Regions from separate parts of the Natranaerovirga pectinivora genome, predicted to be linked through region 2. Evidence: riboswitches for the same ligand, from Rfam matches in the RefSeq annotation. Region 2 holds a riboswitch; the other holds the start of a gene.

Region 1 (17,226 bases), on a different contig from region 2:
ACTTTTTCATCCCCGTAACTTGAAACAGCCATAAAGTCCATCGTTACAGGAACACTTATCTTTTTAGCTAAGTCGCACATAAATACAACCCCACCTTTTAATACACAAATAAGGTGTAATGTTCTACCTTTATACTCTTCTGATATTTCTTTTGCCATTTCTTCAATTCTTTTCGCAACTTCTTCTTCTGTAATAAGTGTGCCAATTTTTTCTACCATCTTATAAATCCTCCGTATCTGTAATTTCCACTTTTAATATCTTTTGTGTTTTTTCAGTTACTTTATACTCTTCACTAACTCTGTATCCAATAATCCATATTATATGATTACCATCCGCAATTAATAATATTTCATCTCTTTTTTCTTTTGGTATTTTATTATCAATAAAGTAATCCTTTAATTTTTTTCTACCATTTATACCTTTCAGAACAATAAAGTCACCAGTTTCTCTAGTTCTTAAACACAAAGCACTTTTTATTCTATCATAATCAAAGAATTTAGTATATGTTTTTTTAGAAGTATCTTCCTCTTTTATATGATTTATAAGGCTTGTTTTCATTTGTTTGGTTATACTTTGTATATAATAACTAGATGGTATTTTTATTATACATTTTTCTTTTTGTAAATGAGCTGGTTTTTCTTGATTATTTTTCAGAAATGAAAATTCTAATGCATCATAATGCTTTTTAACCAATAAATTATTTGGTAAATCAATCTTCTTCCCTACTTCTTTGTTTGCTAGCCCTAAAACTTGATCTATATGAATAGATTCCATATTTTTTATGGTAGATACCCTATTTATAACCTCTCTAATTAATCGTTTTTTCATAGCAATATGTTGGTCCAATAATTCATCTGTTCTTATTATAATATTATCTTCCTCTTGGGATATGATTAATTCTTTTAATAATTCATTTGTATTAATATTTAAATAATCGTCATCTTCTTTTAATAATTCAGTAGTCTGGACAATTTTATCTATTACTTTTTCATTAATATTAGCTTCAATGTATGGAATGATATTAAGACGTATTTTATTTCTTAAGTAAATGTCTTGAGAATTGGTATAATCCTCTTTATACTTTAATTGGTTTTTATTAAGATATGCAATAATATCTTCTCTTTTAAACATTAGCAAAGGCCTAATAATATTCTCTCTTTTAGGTGACATCCCTAATAATCCTTTTATCCCCGAGCCTCTTATTAGATTAATAAGAACGGTCTCCCCTTGATCATTCATATGATGACCTACAGCTATTTTTCCCTTTTTATATTGATCAAGTATTTGGTTGAATACATTATACCTAACTATTCTTCCCGCTTCTTCTTCTGATACTTTTAATCGTTTTGATTCTTCTTTTATATTAATTTTATAACTATAAAAGGGCACCTCTAATGTTCTACATAATTCCTTTACAAATTCTTCATCGGCGTCTGCATCTATCCCTCTTATGCCATGATTAATATGAGCCGCTGACAGTGTAAAGTTTATATTTCCTTGTAGTTTATGTAAGAGATGGAGCAAACAAACTGAGTCTGCTCCACCAGAAACACCAATAACAACATGGTCGTCTTCGTCTATTAAGTTCTCTTTTAGAATATATTCTAGTATTTTCTTTTCCATTTTTTGTACCTACTTATTTTTTATATCTAAAATTTTACTAAATATACAACCATTAATCAAGCTAGATTTTTAATTTGATGGCTATATCCCTTGATACACTAAATACGCCAACAGAATAATACTTACAAATAAGGAGATTCTAATAAGAACTAAATTATTTTTGCTTATTACGTATTTTCTTTTTATATGTTGCTTTTGATATTTCTCTAGTATCTTCTCTGCTTCTTTTATTATATTATTATTTGTGTTATCCATTCTTCCTCCATTATTTCTTCCATATTCTACTTACTAGAACAGTCATATCATCTTGAACCTTATTACCATATTTGTTTTTAGCTCTTTCTAGAATATATTCAGCTATTTCTTGAGGATTTTTGCTGTTGATTTCTTGTAAAATTTCTTCAATCCAGTATTCCTTTTCAATCATCTCACTATCCGCATCTACTATACCATCTGTTACCATTATAAGAAAATCACCTTCGTAAAGCTTTTTAGTAGTTGTATCAAAGTCTACTGTATTTAAAACACCTACTGGTAGGGATGTGGATTTTATGATTTCTACACTGTCTTTTCGCTTTATAAAAGTTGGACCTGCGCCGATTTTTATAAATTCACATATACCTGTATGCAAATCTACAACACTCATATCTAATGTTGAAAAGGAATGTTCATTTGATTTTAACACAAGGACTGAGTTAATCATTTTAATTGCTGTTTTTTTATCAAATCCCGCTTCCATAAATTGCTCTAAAAGTTCTATTACTGCTTCGCTTTCTCTACAAGCCTTTAAGCCTGTTCCCATTCCGTCTGATAAAGACAATATGGTTTGTCCATTTTGAAGTTCTAAGAAAGAAAAGTTATCTCCTGAAACCTTTTCCCCTTCTTTTGTTGCTCTTGCCAATCCTTGTATGGTTCTAAACAGCTTTTCTTCATTAAATTTTAAGGTTACATACTCTTTATCTACTGTGTATTTACTGCTTTCGTCCAGTCTCATTTTCTTTTTCATCACTTTGCTTACTACAGGCAAAAATTCTTTTGACCCAATGGCTTGATTACTAGATCTTAATGTTATATAAACCTCTTTTTTATTCTGCTTTTCCACAACAATTATACTTTTTATGATTACTGGATATTTTTTTAATTCTATTTCTAAATCTTTTTCTAACCTTTTCTCACTATTTATATTGGCATATAATTCTTCTGCAAAATTATCAATAATATTGGATACCCCAATTAATTGTTCTGAAACCAATTCTCTACTTTCTATGATTCTATTATGCCAAGATAAATTGATTTTAAATAATTCAAATAGTCTATTGGTTGTTATTATAAATTCATCTAATTTTATACATTTATTGTAAAAATCATCAGGTATATCATTTTTTTGTATTCTACCTTTTTTTTCAGCAGCACCTAGAATACTAAAGGCTGCTTTGTAAGTGTCATAAAATTCTTTTTGCCAACATAGAGAACACATACTACAATTTTTGCACACTTTTTCAGCTACCTCATCAAAAATTTGATTAACTTCTTGTTGTGTTAGACCAGATCTTTTATCTGAAATGGAAGTAAATGTTTCAGCTAATTTTTGAAAAGACTCTGAAAAGATATTTAATCTTTCTTTTATTAAACTTTGAAATCTATTTTTATAATATTCATTGCTAATGATGACCTTTTCTTTTTCTGCACCTATTCTTGTGATCCATTGCTTTGGCATAAACAAAAATATAGCTATACTAATTATTAATGCTCTTGTTATATCATAACCTAACAATTCAGGTGTATAGTAATATCCTAGGAGTATTGTTCCTAATGTTAATCCAATAGCGCTACCTATTCTACCCACTTCTCTAAACAATCCTGATAATAATCCAATGATTCCTAAAGCACCTACCATTAAAGGAGACATCAAACCTATAGTAACCAAAACTGTTCCAATTAACAAACCAACAACAGCACCTATTCCAACACCAAAAGAGTAGGCAAAATATAATATACTTGAGAATATAGCAATCTCTGTAACAGAGTAATTTAATATTTCTATATTCATTAATCCTATAATAATTGTAGTTACCAATATTCCAAAACTAATTATTTGCTCGTTGGTTAATGGCATCTTTCTTTCATTACTTAACATATAGGATACACTTTTAAAATATATAAGTCCAAATGTTATAACTATAATACTTTCTAATATAGCAAGGGTGGTAAAATACCCTAAATTACCTTGTAAAAAAACAAAGGCATAATTAATAACAAATGTACTAACCGCAGATACACATGTACTAACAATTAAAGTAACCTTTTTACCTCTTACCTCCAAGTAGGTGTTAAAAGTGATCATTAGCATAATGATAAGAAAGTATTTTACAAAGTCCAATATAGGCAATATGGTTGCAAATCCAATTACCGTACTAAGAAAAATCCACATACGACTTGATTTGTCTAAGTACACCACTGAATAATAGGCTATTGCAATGGGATTTAATTGATAGAAAGATATTCTGCTTAATACAAACCCTACTAAACTCACAAGTATTCTTTTAAAGTGCACCTTCAGTAATTTTCTCCATAAGCCATCATCAATACTTTTACTTTTTGGGTCAAGCTTTTTTTCTAATACAACTTCTTCTAAATGTTGCATCGTATACCTCCTCATTATATATATTTATTTAATACAAATATTTTTTACTCAGACAAGTCAGTATTATATATGAGGTCAATAAAAATCTTTGTCAAAAGTTGAATATTTTTCTAATAAATTTTAGACATATTTTTTTCCTTTAGATTCATAAATGAATTATAGATGACTTGATTTTAAAAGTTAATCTACAATAATAAGTGTTTATAAAATTAAATTGGTTTACATATAACCACAATATCTATATTGAATTTTTTTATCAACCACAATATATTCATTAACAATTAATGATTAAGTGTTTATATTTTGTTTTTAAGTATGTAATTTTACATTTCTGCATTTTAGTATTTTTTTGGCTAATAAAATAGAAACTTTTTTTATTTGTTAAATTACATTAAGGGTAAAGATAAGTTAGCAAATTTACTTCCAAGGATTTAATACTAGGCTTTTAACGCCCTTTATTGTATATATATGTTATTCCCTATTTTTTCCAATTCAAACATAGAAATTACTTTTTATGTTTTTACGCAACAAAAAACCCTAGAACTATGTTCTAGGGTTTTTGCAATAGCGGAGGACGGAGTCGAACCGCCGACACTACGGGTATGAACCGTATGCTCTAGCCAACTGAGCTACTCCGCCATTTTGTCTGACGAATAGTTATTATACACACTATTTTAAAGCTTGTCAACCTTTTGATGTAAGTGGTGTTGCTGATTATAGTTTGTTACTTTTGGGGCACTATCAATAACTCATTCTCTTTAATAAGCCCAAACATTTCCCTTGCTACTTCTTCTATGTAATCTGTCTTATTCATATATTCTTGTCTTTCTTTAATAAGTTCTTGTCTTTCTTGTTCACTTTCAATAATATTAAGCAATCTAGTCTCTTGGTTTTTTAGTTCTTTGTTTTCTTCATAAAGAGTTGATATTTTTATAACAATTACTGTTATCAGTACAAATAATATTACTATTATAGGCGCCGTACCTCTAGGTATTATTTTCCTTTTCATTTTATCATCCCTTTTATCTTTGGTTTATATCTTTCTTATGACCATTTTAACGGTTTTCTTTATTTTTTTCAATTGTTTTAGAATAAACTTGTATAGTTTTCTAAAAATAGAGTATACTCCTTTGAATCTTTTTAAAATAAATTTAATAACAAACACAAAAGGCTTTAGAATCAACATAATCACTTTTTTAATCATATCTATTATACTATTTATACTTTTAGATACTCCATTTACAATGTAATGGCTTGCTATTGCAAAATACAGAACCAATCCAATAAGAACACCAATAATAACATATCCTCTAATCACTCCATTATTTTGCCTAAATAGGATTACAAAAAGAAAAACGCTACTAATAATCCAAAACAAACCATCTTCTATGTTTATTAGGAAGTTAGAATGCGCTACAACCCTCCTAAAAATCCGTATAATATCATAGAATACGCCTATAGCTATGCCACTTGCTATAGTTATCATGAAGAGTTGACCTTGTACTGTTATAAACTCGCTCAATACTCTTCACCTCTATCTAAATAGTCTCCCTAGTAATGATCCTCCTGATTTGCCATAACCACTTTGATTACTGTACATAATACTTTCAATTTCTCCGTCAATATCAACTTCACCTTTTTCAACACTCAACCTATTAACATGTAGGTCTAATCCTTTAATAGATAACATTCCTAATTCTGTTTCTAACACAATCTCATCTGCATCAAATGATAATACATCAATAACACCTGTGATTATACCCGTGTTTCTATTGCTTAATGTTATCTTATGTCCTTGTTTTATGGTCTTATCTTCCATAAAAAAACCTCCTTATAATTCATATGTTTATTCATATTTCATTATATTAGAGGTTGTATCTATTTATTCTATCTTCTTGTTTAAAGAATTTTATATAATTCCTTTGCTTCGTCTTTTTTTGAAGTATCTTGAATATTAATCACTTCAACTTTTGTTGTTCTGGTTCCAAACTGTATCTCAATAATATCTCCTTCTTTTACTGTAAGAGATGGTTTTCCTATATTCCCATTCACTAGTACACGACCTGCAGAACAAGCTTCGTTTGAAACTGTTCTTCTTTTTATCAATCTAGTTACTTTTAGATATTTATCTAATCTCAATATATCCACATCCTTTTTAAAATCAATTATTGAGAGATTATTTTTTTCAAAAAAAACCTACACATCAATGTGTAGATTTTATATTTTCATTTCATTTAACTTACACTTCAGTGGGCTTAAAGCCCACTGAAGTAAGAAAAAGTACTTTATTCTTTACGACTATGTACTTCTTCTATGGTTAATTAACCATTTATTGTATCTTTTAAAGCTTTACCAGCTTTGAATCTAGGAGCTTTTGATGCAGGAATTTGCATTGGCTCTCCAGTTTGAGGGTTTCTACCTTCTCTAGCAGATCTCTCTGCTACATCAAATGTACCAAAACCAACTAATTGAACCTTTCCCCCATTAGCTAGTTCTTCACTTACTACATCAACAAAAGCTTTTAATACTTTTTCTGAGTCTTTTTTGCTCAATTCTGTTCTTGCTGCAATCGCAGTTACTAAATCAGATTTGTTCATAAAACTCCTCCTCTTTTATAAGTATAATTTTTTCATATATAAACAATCGCTTTAAACGATTATTTTACCTTTTTCCATAATGCATTCATTTCTTCTAAATTCATAGTTGAAAGTGTCTTGCCCTCTTTAAGAGCCAGATTTTCAACTCCCTCAAATCTATTTATAAACTTTTCTATGGCATTTGTCAAGGAAAATTCTGCATTTAACCTAAAAAATCTTGATAGATTGACCATTGAGAACAATAAATCTCCAAACTCTTCATCTATTTCCTTCTTTTTTCCCATTGAAACAGCTTCTTTAAACTCACTTAATTCTTCATCTACCTTACCCATAACATCCTCTATATTATCAAAGTCAAACCCCACTTTTTTGGCCTTTTTTTGCACCTTGTAGGCTCGCACTAAGGCAGGTAACGCTTTAGGGATGTTTCTTATTTCTTCAGTAGTTGTATCAGATTTTTTTTCTATTTTTTTAATATGGTCCCAACGGTCCATAACTTCTTCAGTTGTTTCCAATTGATCTTCGCCAAAAATATGAGGATGTCTTCTAATCATTTTTTCAGAAATTTTATGAATCACTTCTTCAATAGTAAAATGATTTTCTTCTGATGCTATTTGAGAATGCATCATTACTTGCAAAAATAAATCCCCTAATTCTTCACTTAGATTCTCTACATCATTATTATTAATGGCATCTATTACTTCATAACTTTCTTCTAATAGATTTTCTCTTAAGGAGTCATGGGTTTGCTCTCTATCCCAAGGACAGCCTTCTTTACTTCTTAATATCTCTATTATTTTTCTAAAGTCATTAAACGAGTATTTCTTTTTTTCTACCAGAGTCTTTTTCATTTATATTTCACCTTCTTGGTTTTTAATATATCATACTTTTATAAGATAAAAAATAGTTAATTTTTCATATTTCGACATTTTTAAATTTTTATAATATAGCAAAAAAACCGCCCTTAAAAAGGCGATTTTTTATACTTTATACTATTGCTCCATTTGTTTGCCTAAAAACCCAGCTGCAGAGAATGCTAACTTTTGTTCCGTTTCTCCCATTTTAACTTTTGGGTCTTTATTTAGTAATATAACAGCTCCTATAGCATCTCCTTCAGATATTATAGGTGTAATAACTTCAGACGTATATTCATCAAAGTCATCATCTGTAATATTTACAAATTTCTTATCATCTTTAGTTGCCATTACGGTCTCTCTCTCAGATATCACATGTTCCAATTCTTTACTAATATGCTTTTGAAATAATTCCTTTTTTCCTCCTCCAGAAACAGCAATTACCTGATCTTTATCTGAAATACATATTATATGACCAGTTGTTTGAGCTAAGGATTCTGCATATTGTTTTGCAAATGCACCTAACTCTCCTATAGGTGAGTATTTTTTTAAAATTATTTCTCCGTCTTTGTCTGTGAATATTTCTAAAGGATCACCTTCTCTAATTCTTAATGTTCTTCTTATTTCTTTAGGTATTACCACTCTTCCTAAATCATCAATTCTTCTTACAATACCTGTTGCTTTCAAGTTCCTTCCTCCTTTTGAGAAAAAAGTCTTTGCTGTCATGAATTAGTATGCTAATTTTTTCTTTTATTATTCAGCAAATATAAAAGTATTTTTTTTAACCTTAATCCCTTTCTTTTATGTGTCGCTTCTAAATTTTCTCCATAGAAAATATCATAGGATACATTATTTTGATTGGACCATAATTTGATGCTCTTAGTATAGCTCTTAATTGTGTCTTAAATACATCTTTTTGATCTAAACACAGTCGAATAGCACGATAACCTAGGAAAGAGTTCATTTCTTCGTCAAAACATAATAGGATAAATGATAATTTCATTCCCACCTTTTTCTGCTATTTTTCTATATATTTTATATTGTTCTTCTTCTGTGGGAAAATTATTACTCTGCATATAAATAAATTCTGTTCTAGGTAAACGGATTTGTTAAAAGTCTTTGTATACAATAGATATATGGATGGTTACTGTTAAAATTTTGTGACTAGGGGTGCTTATTGTTTTATCAGTAAATTAATGTGGTAAATGTTTTAGACAATAAAAAAGACATATATAATTTTTTTATATACGTCTTTTCATATTTTTTTATTTTCCTACAGTTATATTGCTCCATATATCTTCATTTATTAAAATATTATATTCTTTTTTCCATTCTTCATATTGTTTATTAAAGGCTTCATTTTTTTGCATCTGAATATTATTTTTAGTTAGGATTTCTTCTAGTTCTTTGATTTGTTCTTCAAAAAATTCAACTGCTTCTTGAGATGGTTTGATTATCTCTTCAAGTTTAATGATATGATAGCCATAAGGTGTTGCTACAATATCACTGATTTCACCAGGTTTTAGATTAAATACTGCTTCTTCAAAGGCTTCCATCATCTCACCCTTTAAAAAAGTGTATTCACCCTTGTTCTGAATGGACTCCGTATCCTGAGAATAGGATAGAACTAAGCTTTCAAATTTTTCTCCTAATCTAACTTTTTCTAATACTTCCAATGCTTTTTCATAGGCTTCTTCTTGAATTTCTAATGCTAAAGGCTCTAAATTATTGTTCCCTGATATTTCATGGGTTTTAAGTAATATATGTTTTACTCTATATTGCTCTAATGAGAAACTTGAAAAATATTTATAGTTTTCATCTTCTAATAAGTATTGTGCTATCCTTTTTTCATCAGGCTCAAAGTCTTTTGTTAAATCATTATACACTCTATTAACAAGAAGATTTTCTTTGAATACTTCTTTTACAAGACTTTCATCACCACTACCCTCTTCATAATATTCCTTTAGATATTCCAAGACAAATCTATCAATATCTTTCATTTCTTCTTCTGACAGTGATATCCCTAGTTCCCTTGCTTTATCATTTACTATTTTGATTCGAACAACATTTTCAATGGCTCTTTGTTTTGCCACTTCTTCTGCAGTCATACCATCAAAATTCGTTTCCCAAATATCTTGTCCGCCAATGGCTTCAAACTCTTGTTCAATTTCGTTCAAGTATAATAGTACTTCATCAAGCAAAACTTTTTCTTCATCTATGGTTATAACATATTGTTTGTTCGTTGTATTGGTTGAACATCCAGATATAATAATCATGGTAACGAATGCTATTATATAAACAATTTTTTTGTTCACCTGCATCCTCCTATTCTATTAAGTTTATTCTACCTCTTGCTCTTGGCAAAAGGGACTTAATTCTTTTACCTTAATTATTATTATAAAGAAGTTTAACTAATCCTTCAAATCTTTTATGTCGTGTAATACATTCTTAATCTGTCTGAAAAATTCATTTTTATTGTTTATATCTACTTTATAGGTAAAGAATGGTGCATCCTTTATTGAAAACTTTAATTTGTTATTGTATTTCTCAATTAACCCAGGTATTTTTATTGGATTTATCTTAGTCTCTTGTCTTACTTGTAACTTAATATAATCTTGTCTTTGCTCTACTGATATAATATCTGCTGAATGGGCTAATGCTTTAATTAATGCTATTTCTAACAAGTTAGAAACGGTTTTAGGGATATCTCCATATCTATCTTCTATTTCTTCCTGTATTTCAAAATAATCCTCTTCATTTTCAATAGCTGCTATCCTCTTATATATATCTAGTTTTTGTATTTCATTTTCAATATAGCTTTGAGGAATATAGGCATTGACATTCATTTCTATTGTTGTGTCAAAAGAATCTTCTTGATCATGGTTTTTCATAGTTTTTATAGCTTGTTCTAGGAGCTTACAGTACATATCATAACCTACTGCTTCCATATGACCATGTTGCTCAGATCCTAATAGGTTTCCTGCTCCTCTAATTTCTAAATCTCTCATTGCAATTTTAAATCCTGATCCAAATTCAGTAAATTCTCTAATGGCTTGCAGTCTTTTCTCAGCTGTTTCATTTAGCATTTTATTTTTCTTATAACATAAATAGGCATAGGCAACTCTATTGGATCTACCTACTCTTCCCCTTAATTGATACAACTGAGATAGTCCCATTTGGTCTGAATCGTGTATTATTATAGTGTTTACATTGGATATATCTAACCCAGTTTCAATTATTGTTGTAGAAACCAATACATCGATTTCGCCATTAATAAAGTCAAACATTATTTGCTCTAATTCTCTTTCATTCATTTGACCATGAGCAAAAGCCACTTGAGCTTCTGGTACCATTTTACTTATACGATCAGCAATTTCATCAATATCTTTTACACGATTGTAAACATAGTAAACCTGACCTTCTCTAGCAAGCTCTCTATGAATGGCTTCTCGTATCATTTCTTCATTGTATTCAAGTACATAAGTTTGTATTGGCAATCGCTCTTCTGGCGGCTCTTCTAACACACTCATATCTCTTATACCTATAAGACTCATATGCAATGTTCTTGGAATTGGCGTAGCCGTTAATGTCAATACATCAACATGTTCTTTCATTTGCTTCATCTTTTCTTTGTGCTTAACTCCAAATCTCTGCTCTTCATCAACAATTAATAAACCAAGGTCTTTGAATACTACATCCTTTGATATTATTCTATGGGTGCCTATTACAATATCAACTAATCCCTTCCGTAGTCCCTCTGTTGTTTGTTTTTGCTCCTTAGCACTTCTAAAACGGGATAACATTTCTACTTTAATAGGAAAATTCTTCATTCTTTGTACAAAATTATTATAATGTTGTTGGGCCAATATGGTTGTAGGGACTAAATACGCCACTTGTTTACCATCTTGGACAGCTTTAAATGCAGCTCTTATAGCTACTTCAGTTTTACCATATCCTACATCCCCACAAATAAGCCTATCCATTATTTTTTGACTTTCCATATCTTTTTTAGTATCTCTTATTGCATACAATTGATCTTCCGTTTCTTCAAAAGGAAACATTTCCTCAAACTCTTTTTGCCATAGAGTATCCTTAGAGTAAACATACCCTTTTTCTTCTTGGCGCTTTGCATACAACCCAATTAGATCCTTAGCCAAATCTTCAACTGCTTTTCTTACCTTTGTTTTGGTTTTAACCCATTCACTAGAGCCTAATTTATTTAATTTTGGTTTTCTGCCTTCAGCACCAATATATTTCTGAATTAAGTCCAGTTGGTTTGTAGAGACATATAAATTCCCATTATCTCTATAACTTATTTTTATATAATCTTTTGAAATACCTTCAACTTCTATTTTCTCAATGCCTTGGAATATACCAAGACCGTGATTTTCATGTACTACATAATTGCCTACAGATAAATCAGTGAATTTCTGTATTTTATTTCCCTTATATTGCTTCTTTCGTTTTTTCTCCTTTTTCTTAGAGAATACATCTGTTTCTGAAATAATGGCATAGCGAATTAATGGATATTCAAACCCTTTGTGAAGGTTACCATATCCTACGACTATATTTCCTTCAATAATTTCAGATGAAAAGTCCCTGTTATAACTGGCTCTTATGTCTCTTTCTTGCAAATCTTTAACCAATCGTTCAGCTCTTGTTTTTGAACCAGCCAATAATGCTACTTTATATTTTTTATCTTGATAAGCCTTTAAATCTTTTATTAACATCTCAAAGCTATTGTTATATGGATTAATAGACTTGACTTCTAAATTATAATGTTCTTTAATATTGATTTCTTTAATGCTCTGTGTTAGTGTACTTAAGACTATTAATGTTTTATCTTTAAGCTTATTAATAATATCTTCAAATGAATGAAGCAATTCAAGTTGTGAAGGCAATAAATACCCTTTTTCATATCTCCCCATCATACTTAATTGAAATTCCTTACTTGCAACTTCATACTTCTCTTTAACCCGTTTTGGCTCATCTATAAAATATATTGTTTCATCTTTCTGGAAGTAATCGATAATAGATGATGTTTCCTCATAAAAGAATTTAATATAACTTTCCACACCACTATAAGTTTTTAGATTTTCAAGTTTGTCATTAATCTCTGAAATGGTTTCTTTGATTTTTTCTATTTCTTCTCTTTTATCACTTTTCTTAAAGAAGTTTACCATTTCTTCTTTTTCTTTTTCTAACTTTATCAATGCATTCTTAATATTATTTTCCTTTAATACCACTTCTGTACCTGGATAAACCTTAATACTATCTATTTTTTCAATGGACCTTTGGGTTTTAATATCCATTGTACGTATAGAATCTATCTCATCATCCCATAATTCAATTCTATAGGCATTTTCTTCTGTTATTGGATAGATGTCAATGATGCCTCCACGTATTGAAAATTGACCCTTAGTCTCTACTAATTCAACTCTCTCATATCCTCTTAATACGAAATCTTCTTTTGTTTTTTCTATATTTAATATTTCACCAACTTGAAAGGTTAAGATACTTTCTTTTATGGTATCTAATGTTACCAAATGCTCTAATGCCCCATCAATAGTCATAATGATTGTTGCTTCTTCTTTTTCTATAAGCCCTTTTAATACTTCTATTCTCTGAGCAACTATATAATTGTTGTGAATATCTGCACTATAAAATATTAAGTCTTTAGCTGGGTATAAATATATGTTTTTATGAAAAAATTTCATGTCTTCATATATTTCTTTTGCCCTTAACTCATTATACGTAATAATAACTTTATTTTTTCTATATTCTCCTAATCCATAGACAACGTGGGTTTTTTGAGAGTCTATACACCCTGTGATATGGACAGGTAATTTCTTATTCTCTATATCTTTTTTTATTAAGTTAAATTCTTCTAGTTCTTTAAAAGGTTGCAACAATGTATTCATTTTATATCACTTCCTAATTTATTTCATGACAATTGGACTTTTATGGTTAAGTTAAATTCTAACAAAAACCTGAAAAGCCTATATATAGTATTATATACTATATGGATAAATATTTATAATTAAATTTTATAATATTATTTTATTAATGGATTTTTGGAGATGGGCATAAAAAAAGCTCCTTGGTTGAGAGAGGGGGGTACCAAGGAGCACGGGGCCATTTTAAGTCTTTTCAAATTAGTAATATTAAAAAACCAGCCTAAATTTTGTCAATTTAGCCTAGCACAAAAGTCTTCTTCGGCGGCTAGGCTGCCATTAATACCAATGTACAAAAGGCCCTATAGCTTTGCGTCCCTACCTTTCGATAGGTTTGCTATTATCGACAAAATATCTTATTTTCTTACAAATTAATACTAACATGATTTTTTGATTATTGCAATATATCATTGTTTTAAAGTCATTAGTACTTTAGAACTATGTGTTGTGAGAATTTTAAATAAATTTGTCTTTGATTTATGTGTTATATTTATTCATAACACTCTCTATGCCTTCTTCAATAAAGCACTCTATGGCATCACTAGATTTTTTTATAGTTTCTATTACTATATCCATCTCTTCTTTTCCGAAACGCCCTAATACATAATCTGCTAAATCCCAACCTGGTGGTTTTTCTCCTACACCAACTTTTATTCTAGGAAATTCTTGAGTGCCTAAATGTAAAATAGTGTTCTTAATACCATTATGCCCACCTGCACTACCTTTTTTTCTTATTCTTATTCTTCCTAAGTCAAGACTGGTATCATCATAAACAATTAATAAGTTTTCTATTTTAATTTTATGGAATTCCATTATTGCCCGTATACTTTCTCCACTTCTATTCATATAAGTTTGTGGTTGTGCTAGTATAACTTTTTGTCCTTTTACATGTCCCGATCCAATAATGGCTTTATGTTTGTTTTGATTTAATTTAATATTATTCTCATAGGCAAATCTTTCTATTACTTCAAAGCCAATATTATGTCTTGTAGCGGCATATTGTAACCCTGGATTGCCTAATCCAACGATTAGATACATATTTTCACGCCCTTAATAAAGTTTTCAAATTCAAAATAAAGCAGGAAAGTCAAGTACAACACCTTCCTACTTTATATATATTATCTAAATAATTCTGACATTGATTTGTTATAATGTATTCTGCTAATTGAGTTGGCAAATATTGATGCAACAGATAAAATTTTAATCTTATCTATTTGCTTTTCTTTAGAAAGAGGGATTGTGTCTAAAACCAATAGTTCTTCAATTGCTGAGTCTTGTATTCTTTCAATTGCAGGACCTGATAAAACAGGATGTGTACAGCAAGCAAAAACTGCTTTTGCACCTTTCTCCTTTAATGCATTGGCTGCATTACAGATTGTACCCGCCGTATCAATCATATCATCGATTAATATAACATTTTGACCTTCAATGTTCCCAATAATATTCATTATTTCAGATACATTTGCTTTTGGTCTTCTTTTATCTATGATTGCAATAGGTATATCTAATTTTTCAGCAAAAGCTCTTGTTCTTGTTACACTTCCAACATCTGGTGATACAACAGTTAAATTATCTAGTTGACCAGCAAATTTTTCTGAGTAGTATTTTACAATTAATGGATTGCCTAACATATGATCAACAGGAATACTAAAGAACCCTTGTATCTGAGCACAATGTAAGTCCATAGATAATACACGATCTACGCCTGCTGTTTGTAATAAATCAGCAACTAATCTAGCACTAATTGGATCTCTTGCTCTAGCTTTTCTATCTTGTCTTGCGTACCCATAGTAAGGTATAACTGCTGTTATTCTTCCCGCAGATGCTCTTTTTAATGCATCAATCATAATGAGTAACTCCATTAAGTTATCATTAACTGGACCACTTGTGGACTGAATAACAAATACATCTACACCACGAACAATTTCATTAATTTTTACAAATGTTTCTCCGTCGCTAAATTTTCCTACTTCTGATGATGCTACTTCTAAGCCTAATTCTGCAGCGATCACCTTTGCTAAGTCTTTGTTAGCATTTCCTGCGAATATTTTTATCTTTTCGTTACTCATTGAAGCGTTTGTCATTAGAAATCCTCCTGATTTATTTCTTATCTATTTTTTTTAACCCAATCCTTTTTATTCTCTTGGGGCACTCTTGATATCCCTAATGAGTAGGGTGGAATCTCTTTGTTAATGGTTGATCCAGCTGCAATAAACGCATTGTTTCTAATTCTTACTGGTGAAATGAGATTTGTATTGCATCCTATAAATACATTGTCCTCAATAATTGTTTGATGCTTTTTTTTGCCATCATGATTAACAGTAATTGTTCCACAACCAAAGTTTACATTCTTACCAACTAGAGCATCACCTATATATGTTAAATGAGATGCTTTAGTCCCGTCACCTATTGTTGAATTTTTAATTTCAACAAAATCACCTATTTTTACATTATTACCTAATTTTGAATTTGGTCTTAAGTATGCAAAAGGTCCAATAGAAGTGTTATTACCTACTTCACTATCTATTATTACCGTTTGTTCAATTGTACAACCATCACTAATAATAGAGTTGCTTATTCGAGTATTTAATCCAATGGTACAGTCCTCACCAATAGTAGTCTTACCTTCTATAATGGTATTTGGATAAATAATTGTATCTCTTTTAATTTTAACATCTTTACTTATATATGTAGCATTAGGATCTACTATTGTTACACCTTGTTCCATCCAGTATTCATTTATTCTAAGTTGCATAATTTTTTGAGCCTCTGCTAATTGAACTCTTGAATTAACACCTAATATTTCAGAACTTAAGTCTGTACTCATTCCATCTACTTTATAGCCTTTTTCGATGGCTGCTTTTAACGTATCTGGTAAATAGTACTCTCCTTGTGCATTATCATTTGTTAGTGTGTCTAGTGTTTCATAAAGCACCTTAGAGTTATATATATACATTCCTGAATTGATTTCATTTACTTTTCTTTCATCTTCAGTAGCATCTTTTTCCTCTACGCTTTTTACAAATGCACCATTTGAATCCCTAATGATTCTACCATATCCTTTAGGATTGTCAACCTTTGTCGTTAATACTGTTATAGAATTTTTATTATTATCATGCTTTTCAATTAAATCTTTTAGTGTATTTCCAGTAATTAAAGGTGTATCACCGAAAAGAATAAAAGTTTTGCCAGTTTTTCCAATAAATTCTTTAGCTTGCATAACTGCATGCCCTGTACCTAGTTGTTCTTTTTGAATAACAAATTCAACATTATTATTGATTTTTTCTTTTACTAATTCACTCTTATGCCCAATTACAACACAAACTTCTTCAGCACCCGCTTCAACAGCTGCTTCTATGGCATATTCTAGTAACGTCTTATCCATAATTTTATGTAAAACTTTTGGCAACTTAGATTGCATTCTCGTCCCTTGACCTGCAGCAAGTATTACAGCTTTTAACTTTTCCAATTTATAAACACCTTCCTTTATATAGTTCAATAAATATTTTACAATACATATATAATATATGCAATAAATAACACCCTATTGCATT
Region 2 (17,226 bases):
AGAGAATTATATCGCATCGGATATTCCAGCTATATTAAAATACACGAGAGATATTTATTTGTTAGAAGATAAGGAAATTGCCATTGTTACAGAAGATGCTGTGACAATATTAAATATTGACAAAGAACCATTAGAAAGAGACATCTACCATGTAGACTGGGATATAGAAGCTGCAGAAAAAGGCGGCTATGATCACTTCATGTTAAAAGAGATTTTTGAACAACCAAGAGTTGTAAAAGATACGTTGCTTCCAAGATTGCCATTGGATCAAGATGAAATCTTATTAGATGGTATCAGTTTATCAAAAGAAGACATAGAAAAGATTAATCAAATATATATCGTAGCTTGTGGAACAGCTTCCTATACTGGATTAGTTGGAAAATATTTAGTAGAACGTATTTCTAGAATTCCTGTTATTTCTGAAATAGCATCTGAATTTAGATACCGTGATCCAATCTTAGATGAAAACACTTTAATGATTGTAGTATCACAATCAGGTGAAACAGCAGATACATTAGCAGCCCTTAGAATGGCTAAAAAATCTGGAGCTCATGTTATCGGTATAGTCAACGCAGTAGGTTCCACCATTGCTAGAGAAGCAGATGATGTATTATACACTTGGGCAGGACCAGAAATAGCAGTTGCTTCAACAAAAGCCTATTCGGCTCAATTATGTGCTATGTATCTAATCTCTATAAAAATTGCAATGGAGTTAGGTAAAATAAGTGTTGAGGAATTTAGAGAATTAAGAGATGAATTATATGCAATCCCTAAAAAGATTGAGACTATATTAGAGCAATCTGATAAAATAAAGGAACTGGCATACAAATATAAAGACTCTAAAAATGTATTTTACATTGGTCGTGGATTAGATTTTGCAGTATCAATGGAAGGTGCTCTAAAACTAAAAGAAATTGCGTATTTACACGCTGAGCCATATGCAGCAGGAGAATTAAAACATGGACCAATTGCTTTAATAGAAGATGGTTCCTTAGTAGTTGGGTTATTGGCTCAAGAAGAATTGTTCGATAAAACAGTTAGTAATATAAAAGAAGTAAAAGCAAGAGGTGCAAAAGTTTTGGCTATTGCATTAGAAGGGAATACAGAAATAGAAAAAACAGCAGATGAAGTAATCTATGTGCCAAGGACTCATTGGTATTTAACATCTATATTAGAAAACATTCCTCAACAAATATTCGCATATTACATCGCTGTAGGGTTAGGTCATGATGTAGATAAGCCAAGGAATTTAGCTAAATCTGTTACAGTAGAGTAAAAAAATAAAGATGTTAGTCAAAAGATGTAGCTTGGTTAAAATATTTAAAAGAAAATTGTCCAACTAAAAAATAAAAAATAATAAGCCCGTCCCCTATAGACACAAAATAGGGAGGCGGGTATTTTTAAAAGTTTTAATGCTAAAAATGTTTTCAAGAATTATAGACAATCTTAAATAGGATTCAACATTAGATTTAACATGTGTAATGCTCTTTTATATTCTGCTTTAGAAATCAGTTGAATAGCTCAAAGCTTAATTAAAGTATCCTATATAATAATAATTTTTTGTTGGTATATAGTACAAAGAATATGTGTATTAATGTGTATTCTTAAGATAACTAGAAAAAAATATACAATATGGTAATAAAAGTGTATAATATAAATAAAGGGATCAATAGAAATATGTATAATATATAGATGTATATAGGGCGATATGTTTAGGTTTTGTTAGTATAATGACAGTGAATATACATAATAAAACAACATAAGAGAGGGTGTTTATATGCAATTGATAAGAGGGTTAGAGCCTGAAATAAGTCCTATGGATAACTGGGAGAGTTTTAAAATGGCTGTAAATGAAAAAACAGCAATAAGAAATGTAACAGTAGAAGCTTGGAAAAGGTGTGAAATCAATAAAATTCATAAATGCAATATTAATTATGTGGTTTTATCAGATTTAGAATTAAAAAAAAAGCTTCTAGAATTTGATTATTTAATCAAAGCAGCAGATCCTTATATGAAATACTTATCAGGAAGTATACAAGAAATTCCACATACGGTTAGTTTAGCAGACAAAGATGGATGGCTTATTGGTCTTTATGGATCAGATGAAGAATTAAGCAAATATGGTGGTTTTAGTGTAGGTGTTAATTGGAGTGAGAAGTATATTGGTAATAATGGAATTGGGACTTGCCTGGAATTAAAAGAACCTGTTTATATACATGGAAAGGAACATTACGTGACAAAATACCAAGATTGGTCTTGTTTAGGTGTCCCTATTACTAATAATGGTGAAGTTATTGGTGCATTAGGTGTATCTGTAATGGCTGAATATGGTGATCCATCTAGAATGTTTATAGCAAAAGCTTGCGTTAACTCTATAGAAAAAGAAATTGGAACCTTAATAGAGAAAAATCAAGAAGAGCTAGAGTGGGAAAAAAGCATATTAAATATTTCTGATCTTATAGCAACGGTGGTACATGATTTAAGAAATCCAATAGCAATAATACGAAGTCTTGCTCAATTAGGGAGTTCTAGCAATAAAAGTACATATTATGAAAGAATAATTGACCAAGCCGATGATTTAAATAACACTGTAGACGGTCTATTAAATATATTTAAGCCACAAGAATTATCAAGATATAGTTTAAATAAAGTGATGGATAAAATCGTTAGAGGAATGGAAACTTTGTGTTTTGAAAAAAATATAAGGATGAATTTCTTTAACTTAGACGAAGAGAGAATTTTAAGCTTGCATAAAAATCAATTCAGTCGTGCTATTAGCAATTTAATTGATAATGCAATAAAAATGACACCTAATAATGGGAATATCGATATAAAAGTAACAGAACAAGGAAGTAATGTTTTGATTTCCATTAAAGATTCAGGTCCAGGGATACCAGATGATCTTCAGAAAAGTTTATTCCAATCATATGTCTATCGACGCAAAGGTGGTACAGGATTAGGTCTGTTTATTGTGTATCATGTTATTACTAAACTACATAGAGGAAGTATATGGTTTAATACTGAACTAGGAAAAGGAACAACTTTTTATATTAGTTTGCCAGTTGATGTAATAGTGGATTAATGAATCCATAGACCTAGCCTGTTATACGGATATAATAATAAAATGCCACTAGATGAATACTAGCGGCATTTTATTTTATTTATTTTTTGCCATACAGTTTAAAACCACATAAAATAGAAATGAGTGTAATAACTAAAGTAATTATAAAAACGGTCATAGGGCCAAATTGAAAAATGAGTGGAATTGATGCGGCTGTGAAAAGGCCTCCACCTACAAAAAGTTCAAAAAGAAGTTGTTTGTATCCAAAGCTTTCTAAGGCAGGGGTTTTATTATCTGGGTCAGTAACACGCATTAATAATAAACCAGTTGCCGTGACGCCCATAGATTGGCCGAAATCACCGATGCCTCGCTCAAACCAGTAATCAGGTATTAATTTTGGTGCTAGGTATATAAAAGCAAATAAAGTCCATAAAATACCACCTAGTGAAAGTATTAAAAAGGAATAAAAGTTTTCTCCTATTACCGTTAAAGAAAGAGTAGCTAAAGCACTAACAATAAGGATATCCAAAGCTAATCCTTGAATTCTATTAATAATGTCTCTATCAACTGTGCTGTACCGATCTGATTTTTCTAAGACCAACTGAATGATAATACCTCCAACCATTGCTAAGGGGAAAAGAGGTACATACTTTAATAAATAAACACCTGTCATAGTGCCCCAAGTGATATGTTCTATCCAAATTAACCCTTGTAATAAACCATAACCCATTAATACGGCTATACAAATATAGCCTAAGTGTAATGATAAAGGTTCTATGGATTCTGTTCTTGTACTTATAAAACCTGCAGGCTCTCTTGTATCCAATTCTATTAAGCCTTTCTTCTCTAGTGCGCTTCTATCTAGGGTTTTAATAACATTTGTTAATTTCTTTTTCCTAATGCCCCAATTAATTAAAGCAATTCCTATTAAAACGCCTCCTAATACGCCTACTGTTGCCAGTCCAATTGCTAAATCTGCACCTTCGGCAAAGCCTACTTCATCAAAGGTGTCTCTTAGTCCTGCAGCAGTGCCGTGGCCACCAACGAATCCAATTTCAATCAATGCACCTGCCATTGGGTTTGTTCCAAATATAGGTGAGAGTATGAATATTGATAACAGTAAGCCAATGGCATATTGTCCAAAAGAAATAATATATCCTAAAATTACTTGTGGACCTGCTAGTTCCCAGACGCTTTTTATATTTGGAATTTTTTTGCCTATAAAAAGAGCAGCAAAAACAATATTAATCATAAGTCCAGGCAAAAAGCTCCAAGTATCTAAAACAAAATCAGGAAATACATTTACGCCAATTAGCTTGCCAAAAATTTCTGGTCCTAAAAATAATGCAATTAACCCTGCTACTAAAGAACTTGGTAAAAATAAGTCTTGTAGTAAAGGCGTTCCTATTCTAATCCATTTACCTATAACAAGAAATAAGCCTAATAAAAGCAGGCTAAAACCTATTGAATCTGCAGTCATATGAAAACCTCCTTGTGAATTATTGATTTAAACAAACTATTTAATTATAGTCTATACTAAAAAAAGAATATTTACAAATAATGTGTTATAGTACGTAAAATTAACTATTAAAATCAACAACTAGAAGCAGGACTAATTGACAATTTTTATTTAATGATATCAATTCTTTTGAGGGAAAAATTATTACATATTATATGGTTTTGTGTTATAATAATAGTAGAAAATATATATAAAAGGAGGGCATTTATGGAAAGTTTAATTTATAGTTTTTTTGCTGGAATTTCAACATCTTTAGGTGTTATTTTGTTAATTATTTTTGGCAAGCCAAATGAAAAAGTACTCTCAATACTATTAGGTTTTGCTGGAGGAATAATGCTTGCAATTTCCCTATTTGAGCTTATGCCTGAATCTGTTGAACTTGGATCTATGTCCACAGCTGTTATTGGATTTTTGTTAGGAGCTGGAATGATGTTCCTATTAGATAAAGTTGTACCTCACTCACATTTATCAGAGCCTGATGATCTTGTAGTGGAGAATGGAGAAAACTTTAAGCCAAAGATTAACCCTATGTTAAGAACTGGCTACTTAATACTTTTTGGAATTGCATTGCATAATCTCCCAGAAGGATTAGCCATAGGTGCAGGTTTGGAGTCAAGTCAAGAGTTGGGAATATTTATCGCAATTGCCATAGCTTTACATAATATTCCAGAGGGATTGGCAATGGCAGGACCTTTAAAAGCAGGTGGTTTAACATCAGGTAAAATATTTATATTTACCTTAATTGCAGGATTAATGACTCCTGTTGGTACAGCCATCGGTCTTGTGTTTTTTAGTATTTCACCTCTTTTTGTTGGAGGTTCTCTTGCATTTGCAGCTGGAGCTATGGTTTATATTGTAAATGATGAACTAATCCCTCAGGCCAATGCAATGAATAGTCATTTAGGTAATATAGGAATTCTTGCTGGGTTGGTATTAGGATTTGTACTTTTGTAAATAAGTTTTTAGAACATGGTGGGTTAATTCAGCACCATGTTTTTTTGTTTTTATACAATTTATAATAATTAGAAAAGACACATAAATGTATTGAGATATGACAGTTAATATGTTATTATAAGAAAAGTATAGTGTTATGGTCTTAAAAAAACAATGCAATTGAATAAAATGAGTGATAAAGGCAAAACCATTGAAAAATGGTGACGCAAAGCTACGAGTCTAAGTCGTTATGATAGGATAGTCGGGTTACCTTGTTAGTTATATTTACAATTACTAATACATAATAGGTAACCTTAGGGTTGCTTTTTTTTTGTAGGAAAATTTTCTAATTGCTATAAAGTAAAAAGTTCATTAAATGGGGTACATTTCTAAGAAAGTTAGAAAAAGCTTAATGGGCAAGAAAATAGGTGACTTCAGATAAGCAATTAATTTTGTAGTGACCAAGTCACTTTGTTTTTAAAAAGCATGAGTTATATGTCGGTCAGGAGTGGAAATATGAAAAAATACATACATGTTAAAGAAAGTAAAGATGGAGATATCATTGCTGAGGATTTAATGGTAAATGGTTGTACCATACCCCTTGTTATGAAAGACAGTATATTAAATGAATATATGAGAAATAAGATTATAATCAATAATATAGATAGAATATGTGTGCTAGATAAAAAAAACGATGAAGAAACCAAAGATAGTACCATTGTTGAAAATTACAATGATAGTATAGCAGTTATAAAACATAATTTTGCCAATATTGCAAAAGGACAAAAAATGGAATTAGATGATATACTTAAGGTATCTAACTTTATATTTAACAATTCAGAATGTATCTATAAACTAATACATTCTATGAATATTATTAAGAGAGTTGATGAATATACATATAGTCATTCAGTAAATGTAGCTATGTATTCAATGTTAATTGGAAAATGGATTGGTTTAGAAGAAAGAGAAATCAAATTAATTATAAAAGCTGGTTTGCTACACGATATTGGTAAAATAAAGATTCCATTGACTATATTAAATAAAAAAGAAAGCCTAACAGATGAGGAATACAAAAGAATTAAAAAACATGTAAGTTTAGGGTATAGCATTTGCAATGAATATGACTGGTTAGATGATGAAGTTGGCAAAGCGGTTTTATTGCATCATGAAAGGCAAGATGGTAGCGGATATCCTTTAGGATTAAGTGGAGAAAATATTAGTCTTTATGCTAAAATAGTTGCCATTGCGGATGTTTATGATGCCATTACATCTGAGAGAATATATAAAAAAAGACAAACACCTTTCGAAACCTTTCAAGAAATTTTAAGTTTTGGTTATAGCAAGTTTGATGTGAATATAATGAACAGGTTTTTATATAATATAGCTACCATTTATGTAGGAGAAAAAGTAAAAATGAACAATGGGGATATAGGTGAAATAGTGTTTATACCTCCAGATAATATTATGTATCCAATAGTAAAAGTAAGAGATAGGTATTATGATTTGAAACATAAAGAAAATAATTATAGCATTAGTGAACTCCTGTAAGCTGATAAAAATTACACCACACAAAAACACCGAAATCTTCTATTGCGGTGTTTTTGTGTGGTATAGAGTTGTGATGTATATGTAAGTTATATCCTATATAGTATAGATGATTAACATTCTATATATATATATGAAAAAAGAGTATTTAAGTTTTTTGGTGTAATAGATTGTAAGTTTGATTCAACCATAGCCTTTTCAATAATTTGCTGAGGTATTTGATATATGTAAGCAATATTCTTAGGTGTATATTGATTTAGTAATCCAGTTTCTAATTGCCTCTTAAAGTATTTGCAGATCTCACTACTCCCTTCTTTCATAACAATAAAAAAAGAACTTTTATTAACGTTTTTAATTTCATAACGATCTAGTATTTCTTCAACTTCTGTAATACTAATATCCAGCAGTTCTGATAGGATATCTAGAGAAATGGTATTGCCTTTGTCTTCCTCTGTTTTGAAAAATAGATCAATTTTTTCAAGAGTGGGGGAAATATTGTTTTTATAATAATCTAAAAAAGTATCCAATTTTATACCTCCTAATCAATGTGATACTCTCTATATTATAACGGATAACATAGGATAAATCATATGCAATAAATGGGTATCTATTTTAGAGGATAATAATATTATTATAAAAGGAATATAAATTGGTTTTTAGAAGATAATTAAATTGGGAGTCAATAATATATAAAAAATGATGGATTTAATTACCAGTTAAAAAGATTAATATTTAAAAAAAATCTGCTCATAATAATATCACGGAGGTGAAAGACAATGACAAACAACAATAGTAGTTCAAACAGAAGTGTAGTACCACAAGCGAAAGAAGCATTAAACAAATTTAAATACGAAGTAGCTTCTGAGTTAGGTGTTAACTTAAAACAAGGTTATAATGGTGATTTAACATCTGCCCAAGCTGGTTCAATTGGTGGAGAAATGGTTAAAAGAATGATAGCAAGTCAAGAACAAGCTATGTCAGGCCAACAACCACAATAACTCAAGAATAGATGAAAAAGGGAAGTGTACATAGAAACACTTCTTTTTTTCTGTCTAAAAGGCAAGGGTGATTTTAAACTTTATTTGGGATTTTATTAGTCTTATTTATTCTATCCTAAAATAAGTATTATTAATAGATAGTAATATTACTGTAATACATATTTAAACAAAATCATAAGTTGTTATTATAATTTGTTAATAATTGGTTAGTATAATGAGAGAGTAAAGTTATACCCTGTGAAAATATTTCCAAATCCTTGCAAGCAAGTTTTCATATTACCTCAACTTATGCCTCTTACTAACGTAATAGACATAATCTTCGGTGAAAATGTAATTTCCAAATCCTTGCAAGCAAGTTTTCAAATTACATTTTCAAAAAAATATGGAAATAATAATTATCATATGGTATAATATACTAATGTTTAAAAGGGGTAATAGATGAATTGGGTAGTAGTGACCCTTTATAGCTACATATAAATGTCTTTAAGGAGGAACAAAAGGAATGAATTCAAAAGTTGAAAATTTAGAAAAAAGCATGGTAAAGTTAACGATTGAGGTTGATGCAAATCGTTTTGAAGAAGGTTTAAATGAAGCATTTAAAAAAAATAAAAGCAAAATGGCAGTTCCAGGTTTTAGAAAAGGTAAAGTACCTCGTGCCCTTATTGAAAAAACATATGGCTCAGGTGTTTTTTATGAAGATGCTGCAAACTATTTAATACCAGACGCTTATGATAAAGCTATTGCAGAAAGTGGTTTAGATATTGTTTCAAGACCAGAAATAGATGTAGTACAAATTGAAAAAGGAAAACCTTTTATTTTTACTGCTACTGTGGCTGTTAAGCCAGAAGTAGAACTTGGTGAGTACAAAGGTCTCGAAGTAGAAAAAGAAGAAATCGATATACAAGATGAAGCAATTACAGAAGAAATTGAAAAAGTAAGAGAGCAAAATTCAAGATTAATCTCTATTACTGATCGTCCAGTTAAAGTGAATGATCAAGTTGTTATTAATTTTGAAGGTTTTGTAGATGGGGTACCTTTTGAAGGTGGAAAAGCTGAAGATTATCCATTAGTAATAGGTTCACATAGCTTTATTGATACTTTCGAAGACCAATTAGTTGGTAAAAACATTGGTGATGATATCGAAGTAAATGTTACATTCCCAGAAAGCTATCAAAAAGAAGAATTACAAGGTAAACCAGCTATGTTCAAAGTTCAAATAAATGAAATCAAAGAAAAAGAACTTCCAGTAGTAGATGATGAGTTTGCTAAGGATGTATCTGAATTTGATACATTAAATGAATACAAAGAAGATATAAAGGCAAAACTTAAAGAGCAAAAAGAAAACGAAGCAAAAATTAAAAAACAAGAAGCAGTTATAACAAAAGTAATTGAAAACTCAAACATGGAAGTACCTGAGCCAATGGTAGAGATGCAAGTTGAGCAAATGATTCAAGATTTCGAGCAAAGATTGAGATATCAAGGTTTAGAGTTAGACCAATATTTACAAATGGTTGGACAAAACAGAGTATCTTTTGGGGCTCAATTTAGAACAGAGGCTGAAAAAAGAGTAAAAACTCGTCTTGTATTAGAAGCTGTTGCTAAAGTTGAAAACATTCAAATTTCTGATGAAGAAGTAACGAATGAAATTGGAAAAATGGCTGAAATGTACAAAATGGAAGTAGACAAATTAAAAGAAATGATAACAGGCCATGAAGTTGAACATATGAAAGAAGATATGGCGGTACAAAAAGCACTTGACCTCATTGTAGAAGCATCTAAGGAAGTATAAGAGTTTAATGTGAAAGTATAATTTGCAAACTTGCTAGTAAGGCTTTAGAAATCATGCTTTCAACGAAGCTTGTGTCTCTTGAGAAAGAGACATAGGCTGAGTAAATAAATTTATTTAAAAGGAGGTTTTTATATGAGTTTAGTACCTGTTGTTGTTGAACAAACAAGTCGTGGTGAAAGATCATATGACATATACTCAAGACTATTAAAAGAAAGAATTATTTTCTTAGGAGAAGAAGTAAATGATGTTACGGCAAGTTTAGTAGTAGCTCAATTATTATTCTTAGAAGCAGAAGATCCAGATAAAGACATCCATCTATATATCAATAGTCCAGGAGGGTCTATTACTTCTGGTATGGCTATATATGATACAATGCAATATATTAAGCCTGATGTATCAACAATCTGTATTGGAATGGCTGCAAGTATGGGTGCATTCTTATTAGCAGGTGGTAAAAAAGGAAAAAGATTTGCATTACCAAATGCAGAGATAATGATTCATCAACCTTTAGGAGGCACTAGAGGTCAAGCGACGGATATAAAAATTCATGCCGATAGAATCATTGCTATGAGAGAAAGACTGAATCAAATGTTAAGTGAGAATACTGGTCAGCCTCTTGAAGTAATCGCTAAAGATACTGAGAGAGATAATTTTATGAATCCTGATCAAGCACAAAAATATGGAATAATTGATAAGGTAATTGAGCATAGATAGTTATATGAAATGAGGTGAAAATTATGGCAGGGCGTTTTGATGAAAAGAAGCAGCTTAGGTGTTCATTTTGTAATAAAGCACAAGATCAAGTAAGAAAATTAATTGCAGGCCCAAATGTTTATATATGTGATGAATGTATTGAACTTTGTTCTGAAATAATTGAAGAGGAATTTCAAGAGTTTAAAGAAGAGCAAGATTTATCAAGCTTACCTAAGCCAAAAGAGATTAAAGGTTTCTTAGACGAGTATGTAATTGGTCAAGATGACGCAAAGAAAACCCTTTCCGTAGCCGTTTATAATCATTATAAAAGAATTAATTCAGATTATAAACATAACGATGTTGAGTTGCAAAAAAGTAATATAATAATGGTTGGACCTACAGGTTCAGGGAAAACATTACTTGCACAAACTTTAGCAAGAATGATAAATGTTCCTTTTGCCATTGCCGATGCAACCTCATTAACAGAAGCTGGTTATGTTGGTGAAGATGTTGAGAACATACTATTAAAGTTAATACAAGCAGCTGATTTTGATATTGAGAAAGCTGAGCAAGGGATCATCTATATCGATGAGATAGATAAAATTGCTAGAAAATCAGATAATCCTTCTATTACAAGAGATGTTTCTGGAGAAGGTGTTCAGCAAGCATTGCTTAAAATCTTAGAAGGAACAGTTGCATCTGTTCCACCACAAGGTGGCAGAAAACATCCACACCAAGAATTTATCCAAATTGATACGACAAATATTTTATTTATTTGTGGTGGTGCTTTTGATGGATTGGATAAAATCATCGAACAAAGAATTGGTAGAAAAACAATGGGATTCGGTGCCAAAATAGAAACAAAAAAAGAAAGAGAAGTAGGAGAAATTCTTTCTCATCTTCTCCCACAAGATTTGTTGAAGTTTGGTTTGATACCTGAGTTAGTAGGTAGAATGCCAGTTAGCGTTAGTCTTAATAACCTTACAGAAGAAGCTCTTATTGAGATTCTTACAAAACCTAAAAATGCTTTAGTAAAACAATATAAGAGTATTTTTGAAATGGATAATGTAGAGTTAGATTTTGAAGAAGAAGCGTTACAACTAATTGCAAGACAATCACTAGAAAGAAACACTGGCGCTAGAGGTTTAAGAGCAATTATGGAAAATATTATGTTAGAAATTATGTATGAAATACCTTCAAGCGATAGCATTGTAAAATGTTTAATAACAAAAGATGCAGTTGAAGGTAAAGATAAGCCAATACTGGTTACTAGCGATATTCCGGTAAAAAAAACATCTACTACTAAGAAAAGAACAAAATCAAGTAATGAAGATGAAACTGCTTAAATAAAAATCCCCCTGCCTAAATAGTAGGGGGTTTTTCCTAGTTGACCCTATAATAGTATATTCAAGAAATATATAATTGTATTGATACTGTATTTATGACAATTCAATTATATATTACTTGAATAAATGTGATGAAGTGTTTATTTAACGAGTAAATTAATAGATAGTGAGGTTTAAAGTATGGATACTAAAAAAATACAATTACCTTTGCTTGCTTTAAGGGGCCTAACTATTTTCCCAGATATGATTATTCATTTTGATGTAAATAGAACAAAGTCTATTAATGCATTAGAAAAATCCATGGTTGAAGACCAATTGATTTTTTTAATTGCACAAAAGGAAGCACAAGTTGATGAACCAAATCCTGAAGATTTATATAATGTAGGAACCATCGCTCGAATAAAACAATTAATTAAATTACCTAAAAACATCGTAAGGGTTTTAGTAGAAGGCATAGAGAGAGGAACTATTAGTGACTTGATTCAAGAAGACCCATACTTTCTAGTAGAAGTAAATCAAGGTACAGAAAATGATAGTATGGAAAATAATATTGAAGAAGAAGCCCTAATTAGAACTGCCCATGAATTAATTGAAGGTTATTCACAAATTAACACAAAAATAGGTCAGGATACATTACTTCAACTACTAGGCACTAAAGAGATTGGGAAATTAGCAGACCAAATAGCCATAAATATTTTTAGTACATCGGAAAACAAACAAAGAATATTAGATGAATTAGAACCAAAAGACAGATTGAAAGTAGCAATGGCAATCTTAGATAACGAAATAGAAATTAATAAGATTAAAAACAATATTCAAAGTCAAGTAAAGGAAAAAATTGATAAAAATCAAAAAGAGTATTATTTAAGAGAGCAATTAAAAGTCATTCAAGATGAACTAGGAGATAGGCAAGGTCTTGAAGAAGAAATTATAAAATACAAAGAAGCGCTAGATCAACTTAAAGCGCCAAAAGAAGTTAAAGAAAAAATAAACAAAGAGATCTCCAGATTAAATAAAATGCCAAGTGGTTCGTCAGAGAGTGTGGTAATAAGAAATTATATTGAAACATTATTAGAATTACCTTGGGACAAGACCACAAAGGAAATGAAGGATATTCTAAAAGCAGAAGAAATTCTAGATGAAGACCATTATGGGTTAGAGAGTGTAAAAGAAAGAGTACTAGAATTTTTATCTGTCAGAAACTTGTCATCAGAAACCAGTTCGCCAATTCTTTGTCTTGTGGGGCCACCTGGAACAGGAAAAACATCCATTGCAAGATCTGTGGCGAGGGCATTGAACCGTAAATATGTAAGGATATCACTAGGTGGTGTAAGAGACGAAGCTGAAATAAGAGGGCATAGACGCACTTATGTAGGTGCATTACCTGGAAGATTAATAACAGGCTTAAAACAGGCTGGTAGTAAGAATCCACTTATGTTATTAGATGAAATTGATAAAATGAGCAATGACTTTAGAGGAGATCCTTCAGCGGCATTACTGGAAGTGTTAGACGAAGAACAAAACAATAAATTTAGAGATCACTATTTAGAAGTCCCAGTGGATTTATCAAATGTATTGTTTATTGCTACAGCCAATACAGTACAAACCATTCCAAGACCTTTATTAGATAGGGTAGAAATAATAGAAGTAAATAGTTATACTGAAAATGAAAAAGAACATATAGCAAAAAAACATCTTATACCAAAGCAGCTTAAAAAGCATGGTTTAGAAAATAGAGATATTACCATCAGTAAAAATGCTTTATCAAAAGTTATTAGGGAATACACACGAGAATCTGGCGTTAGAACTTTAGAAAGAAAAATCGGTCAATTGTGTAGAAAAATAGCTAAAGAGATTTTAACATCAGATAAAGGGAATATTAAGGTAACAGAGCAAAATCTTGAAAAGTATTTAGGTATACCACTGTATACCTATGAATCTAAATTAGATGCAGATGATATCGGTATTGCTAGAGGACTTGCTTGGACTCAGTTTGGCGGAGACACACTTTCTATAGAAGTTAATATTATGCCAGGAAATGGTAAAATAGATTTGACAGGTAAATTAGGAGACGTTATGAAAGAATCTGCTAAAGCAGGTATAAGTTTTATTCGTTCAAAGTCAAAGGAATTAAATATAAATGAAAATTTCTATAAAGAAATGGATATTCACATTCACATACCAGAAGGCGCTGTTCCAAAAGATGGACCATCAGCAGGCATCACTATGGCTACTGCATTAATATCTGCATTAACTGAAAAACCTGTAAAAGCCAATATGGCTATGACAGGTGAAATAACTTTAAGAGGTAGAGTATTACCTGTTGGAGGGTTAAAAGAAAAAATATTAGCAGCTAAAAGAGCAGGGATAGAAAAAGTACTTCTTCCAAAGAAAAATGAAAAAGTGGTATCAGAAATCTCCAAAGAAATAAAAAAAGGCATAGAGATTGTCTTTGTAGAAAACATGGATGAAGTATTAAAACATGCAATAGGATAAGAAAGGGGGCAATAATGATGGACGTTCATAATGTCTATTTGGATAGAGTAGTAGGAAGAATTGATCAATTGCCAACCAATGAACTGGTGGAAATTGCTTTTGCAGGTAAATCAAATGTAGGTAAATCATCATTAATCAATACCATGATTAATAGAAAAGCATTGGCTAGAACATCAGGGCAACCTGGAAAAACACAAACCATCAATTTTTATAACATTGAGGAAAAATTGTATTTTGTTGACTTGCCAGGGTATGGGTATGCTAAAGTATCGAAAGCAGATCGTGAAAGATGGGGTAAGTTTATTGAGTCTTATTTAAAGAGTAGCAAACAGTTGAAGTTAATTATACAATTAATTGATATAAGACATAAACCATCAGAGCTTGATAAGGTTATGTACAATTGGATTGTTTATCAAGGCTATACACCATTAATTGTGGCTACCAAAATGGATAAAATAAATAGAAGTCAAGTTCAAAAACACGTAAAAGTAATAAAAGAAGAGTTAGGATTAACTAGTGATTCTATTATTATTCCTTTTTCATCTCAAACAAAAAAAGGAAAAGATGAACTATGGGAGCATATTGATAGATGTCTTGAAGTAACTTTATAAAAAATAGGAACGATTAATCTTCGTTCCTATTTTTGAGTAACTCACCAAGAATACTAGAGTAAATAGCATGAGAATTATTCTTCCAGTTCTCACACATTTCTATAGCTTGCTGCTTTGATACAACATTAAGTTTAAATTCTATTAAAGTTGTTTCATTTTCCTTGGCAACACAATGTATTGTCCAATCATTATTCTTTTCAGGAATGTATTCAGCTGTTACTTCCACTTCATTTCTCAGTTTGTATTTGTTTTCTTTTAAAAACCCAAGAATTTCTTCTTTAATACTTTCAGGTATGCGATTTGAAAAATAAAACAAAGTTTGTTTCCCATTTTCAGTTATTGAATATCTGGTATTGTGGTTAATTTCACCTGTATGTAATAAACCAGTATCTACAAGTTCTGATATAGATTGTTGGAGAGAGAAATAATTGGTATAAGATTTCTCTAACAGGATGTCTGAGATTTGAGAGTTAGTCATAGGAAGGTTTATTGTATCTAGCATAAAAAGTATAATTAATTTATTAAGATTCAACTCAAAATCGGAACTATTCATCATAGAAATACCCTCCTTTTTAAACTTAAAGTAAATTGTTACTACTGTAATTATATAATACAATTTTATATAAAATTAATAAATTTGACAAGAAGTATTTAGTAAAATAGTTTAAAATAATAAACTAATCTAGGTCATTAAAAAGTTTTCCTTGATAAGTATTTCGTTCTTTGAATCTTTTTAGAATAGAATTAAGAACATCTTTCTTGTTGCCACTCCAAAAAGGCGCAATTAAAATACTCTTAGGACCGTCGCCTGTAATACGATGAATAACCATATCAGGAGGTAAGTGTTCAATGCAATCAATTATTAAATCTATATATTCATCTTTTTCAAGAACTTTTAACTGTTCATCATAGTATAGTTTAGCTAAATCAGTGTATTTCAAAACATGAAGCAATTGAAGCTTTACACCAGAAATAGGTAAATGAGCTATATATTTAATGGATTCTAGAATATCTTCTCGGCTCTCATTAGGAAGACCGATAATTAAATGAACAACAATGTCTAAATTCAAGGCATATAGTTTTTTTACAGCCTCATCAAAACAATGCAGGCTATAGCCCCGTCTAATTACTTTAGCTGTTTCATTATGTATGGTTTGCAAACCTAATTCAAGCCAAACTTTTTTTATGGTATTTAATTCAGATAGCAAATCTAATACATCATCACTTAGGCAATCAGGACGTGTTGCAATTGATATGCCAACGATATCTGGGTGGTGAATGGCTTCAAAGTAAATATTACGAAGTTTATCAATAGAACCATAGGTGTTTGTAAATGCTTGGAAATAAGCAATAAAACCTTTACCTATTTTTTTATTGGCTAATCGTTTTTTTCCTTCCTCTATTTGATCCGTAATAGATAAATAATCAGAAGATGCAAAATCACCAGAACCTCCCTCGCTACAAAAAATACAACCTCTAGAATCAATGGTGCCATCACGATTAGGACAAGTAAAACCACCGTTTAAAGAGATTTTATATACTTTATCATGATACAGTGCTTTATAATAAGTGCTAAGAGAATAATAAGGTTTTGAATCCCAGTTCATTTTATGCCTCCAACAAATGGATTTCTTAATTATAAGTCTTTACTCGTAACCCCTATATCATTAAGACGTTTTTTAGATTCTATATAAATGTCATCCGGTAATTTCCCACGTTCAGTTGCTACAATATTTTGTTTAAGATGATCGAGACTTTTTGTACCAATAATCATGGTATCCAAATCAGAATGGTTAAGGGCAAATCGAATAAGAAAACTATGTCTATTATCGCCATTTTCAATTAACTCATCTAACTTTGCTTTAATAAAAAGTTCATCATAATAATCATAATATTTTTTAACAACACCTCGAACAATGGTACCAATACCTTTATGAGCAGCTTTAGTAATTGCCAATTCATTCATTGGTGTAAGTGCCCCATATACCAATTGCATTGTATCAAAAACATTGTATTTAATATATTCCTTAAAACTTATGTAGCTATACTCAGCAGGATATCCAGCTTCATCACTACGACCATTTTTAAAACTAATGCCCATATAACGAATAATACCTTTATCTTTAAGAGATAAAAGGGTTTGAATGGTCTCATCTCTATCTTCATGACCAAGATCCCCTGGAAGTGGTGTATGAATTTGAACCAAATCAAGATAATCCGTTTTCATTAACT

What was found. A riboswitch is a leader RNA that binds a small molecule or an ion and turns the genes downstream of it on or off. The one in region 2 is predicted to bind cyclic di-GMP.
Region 1: another riboswitch for cyclic di-GMP. It lies ahead of mfd (transcription-repair coupling factor); the one in region 2 lies ahead of EDC18_RS08825 (HD-GYP domain-containing protein).

The regions. Positions count from the first base shown of each region.
Region 1 is NZ_SMAL01000009.1:5,056-22,281, forward strand. Features, by position in the region: gene hpt (hypoxanthine phosphoribosyltransferase) at 1-218, opposite strand, end outside; gene tilS (tRNA lysidine(34) synthetase TilS) at 220-1,623, opposite strand; gene EDC18_RS14605 (hypothetical protein) at 1,705-1,878, opposite strand; gene spoIIE (stage II sporulation protein E) at 1,889-4,267, opposite strand; tRNA gene EDC18_RS11520 (tRNA-Met) at 4,833-4,906, opposite strand; gene EDC18_RS11525 (FtsB family cell division protein) at 4,992-5,276, opposite strand; gene yabQ (spore cortex biosynthesis protein YabQ) at 5,301-5,789, opposite strand; gene yabP (sporulation protein YabP) at 5,802-6,086, opposite strand; gene EDC18_RS11540 (RNA-binding S4 domain-containing protein) at 6,167-6,406, opposite strand; gene hbs (non-specific DNA-binding protein Hbs) at 6,589-6,864, opposite strand; gene mazG (nucleoside triphosphate pyrophosphohydrolase) at 6,924-7,715, opposite strand; gene spoVT (stage V sporulation protein T) at 7,857-8,405, opposite strand; gene EDC18_RS14995 (putative PEP-binding protein) at 8,533-8,721, opposite strand; gene EDC18_RS15000 (putative PEP-binding protein) at 8,690-8,824, opposite strand; gene EDC18_RS11565 (peptidylprolyl isomerase) at 8,984-10,033, opposite strand; gene mfd (transcription-repair coupling factor) at 10,130-13,639, opposite strand; cyclic di-GMP riboswitch class I at 13,933-14,021, opposite strand; gene pth (aminoacyl-tRNA hydrolase) at 14,150-14,710, opposite strand; gene EDC18_RS11580 (ribose-phosphate diphosphokinase) at 14,791-15,756, opposite strand; gene glmU (bifunctional UDP-N-acetylglucosamine diphosphorylase/glucosamine-1-phosphate N-acetyltransferase GlmU) at 15,780-17,141, opposite strand.
Region 2 is NZ_SMAL01000005.1:124,937-142,162, reverse strand. Features, by position in the region: gene glmS (glutamine--fructose-6-phosphate transaminase (isomerizing)) at 1-1,276, shown strand, start outside; gene EDC18_RS08840 (ATP-binding protein) at 1,778-3,082, shown strand; gene EDC18_RS08835 (sodium/glutamate symporter) at 3,162-4,541, opposite strand; gene EDC18_RS08830 (ZIP family metal transporter) at 4,788-5,534, shown strand; cyclic di-GMP riboswitch class I at 5,705-5,788, shown strand; gene EDC18_RS08825 (HD-GYP domain-containing protein) at 6,030-7,064, shown strand; gene EDC18_RS08820 (hypothetical protein) at 7,175-7,588, opposite strand; gene EDC18_RS08815 (alpha/beta-type small acid-soluble spore protein) at 7,838-8,059, shown strand; gene tig (trigger factor) at 8,562-9,848, shown strand; gene clpP (ATP-dependent Clp endopeptidase proteolytic subunit ClpP) at 9,981-10,562, shown strand; gene clpX (ATP-dependent Clp protease ATP-binding subunit ClpX) at 10,586-11,887, shown strand; gene lon (endopeptidase La) at 12,068-14,383, shown strand; gene yihA (ribosome biogenesis GTP-binding protein YihA/YsxC) at 14,401-14,994, shown strand; gene EDC18_RS08785 (DUF4364 family protein) at 15,008-15,550, opposite strand; gene mnmL (tRNA modification radical SAM protein MnmL/YtqA) at 15,672-16,601, opposite strand; gene EDC18_RS08775 (aldo/keto reductase) at 16,631-17,226, opposite strand, start outside.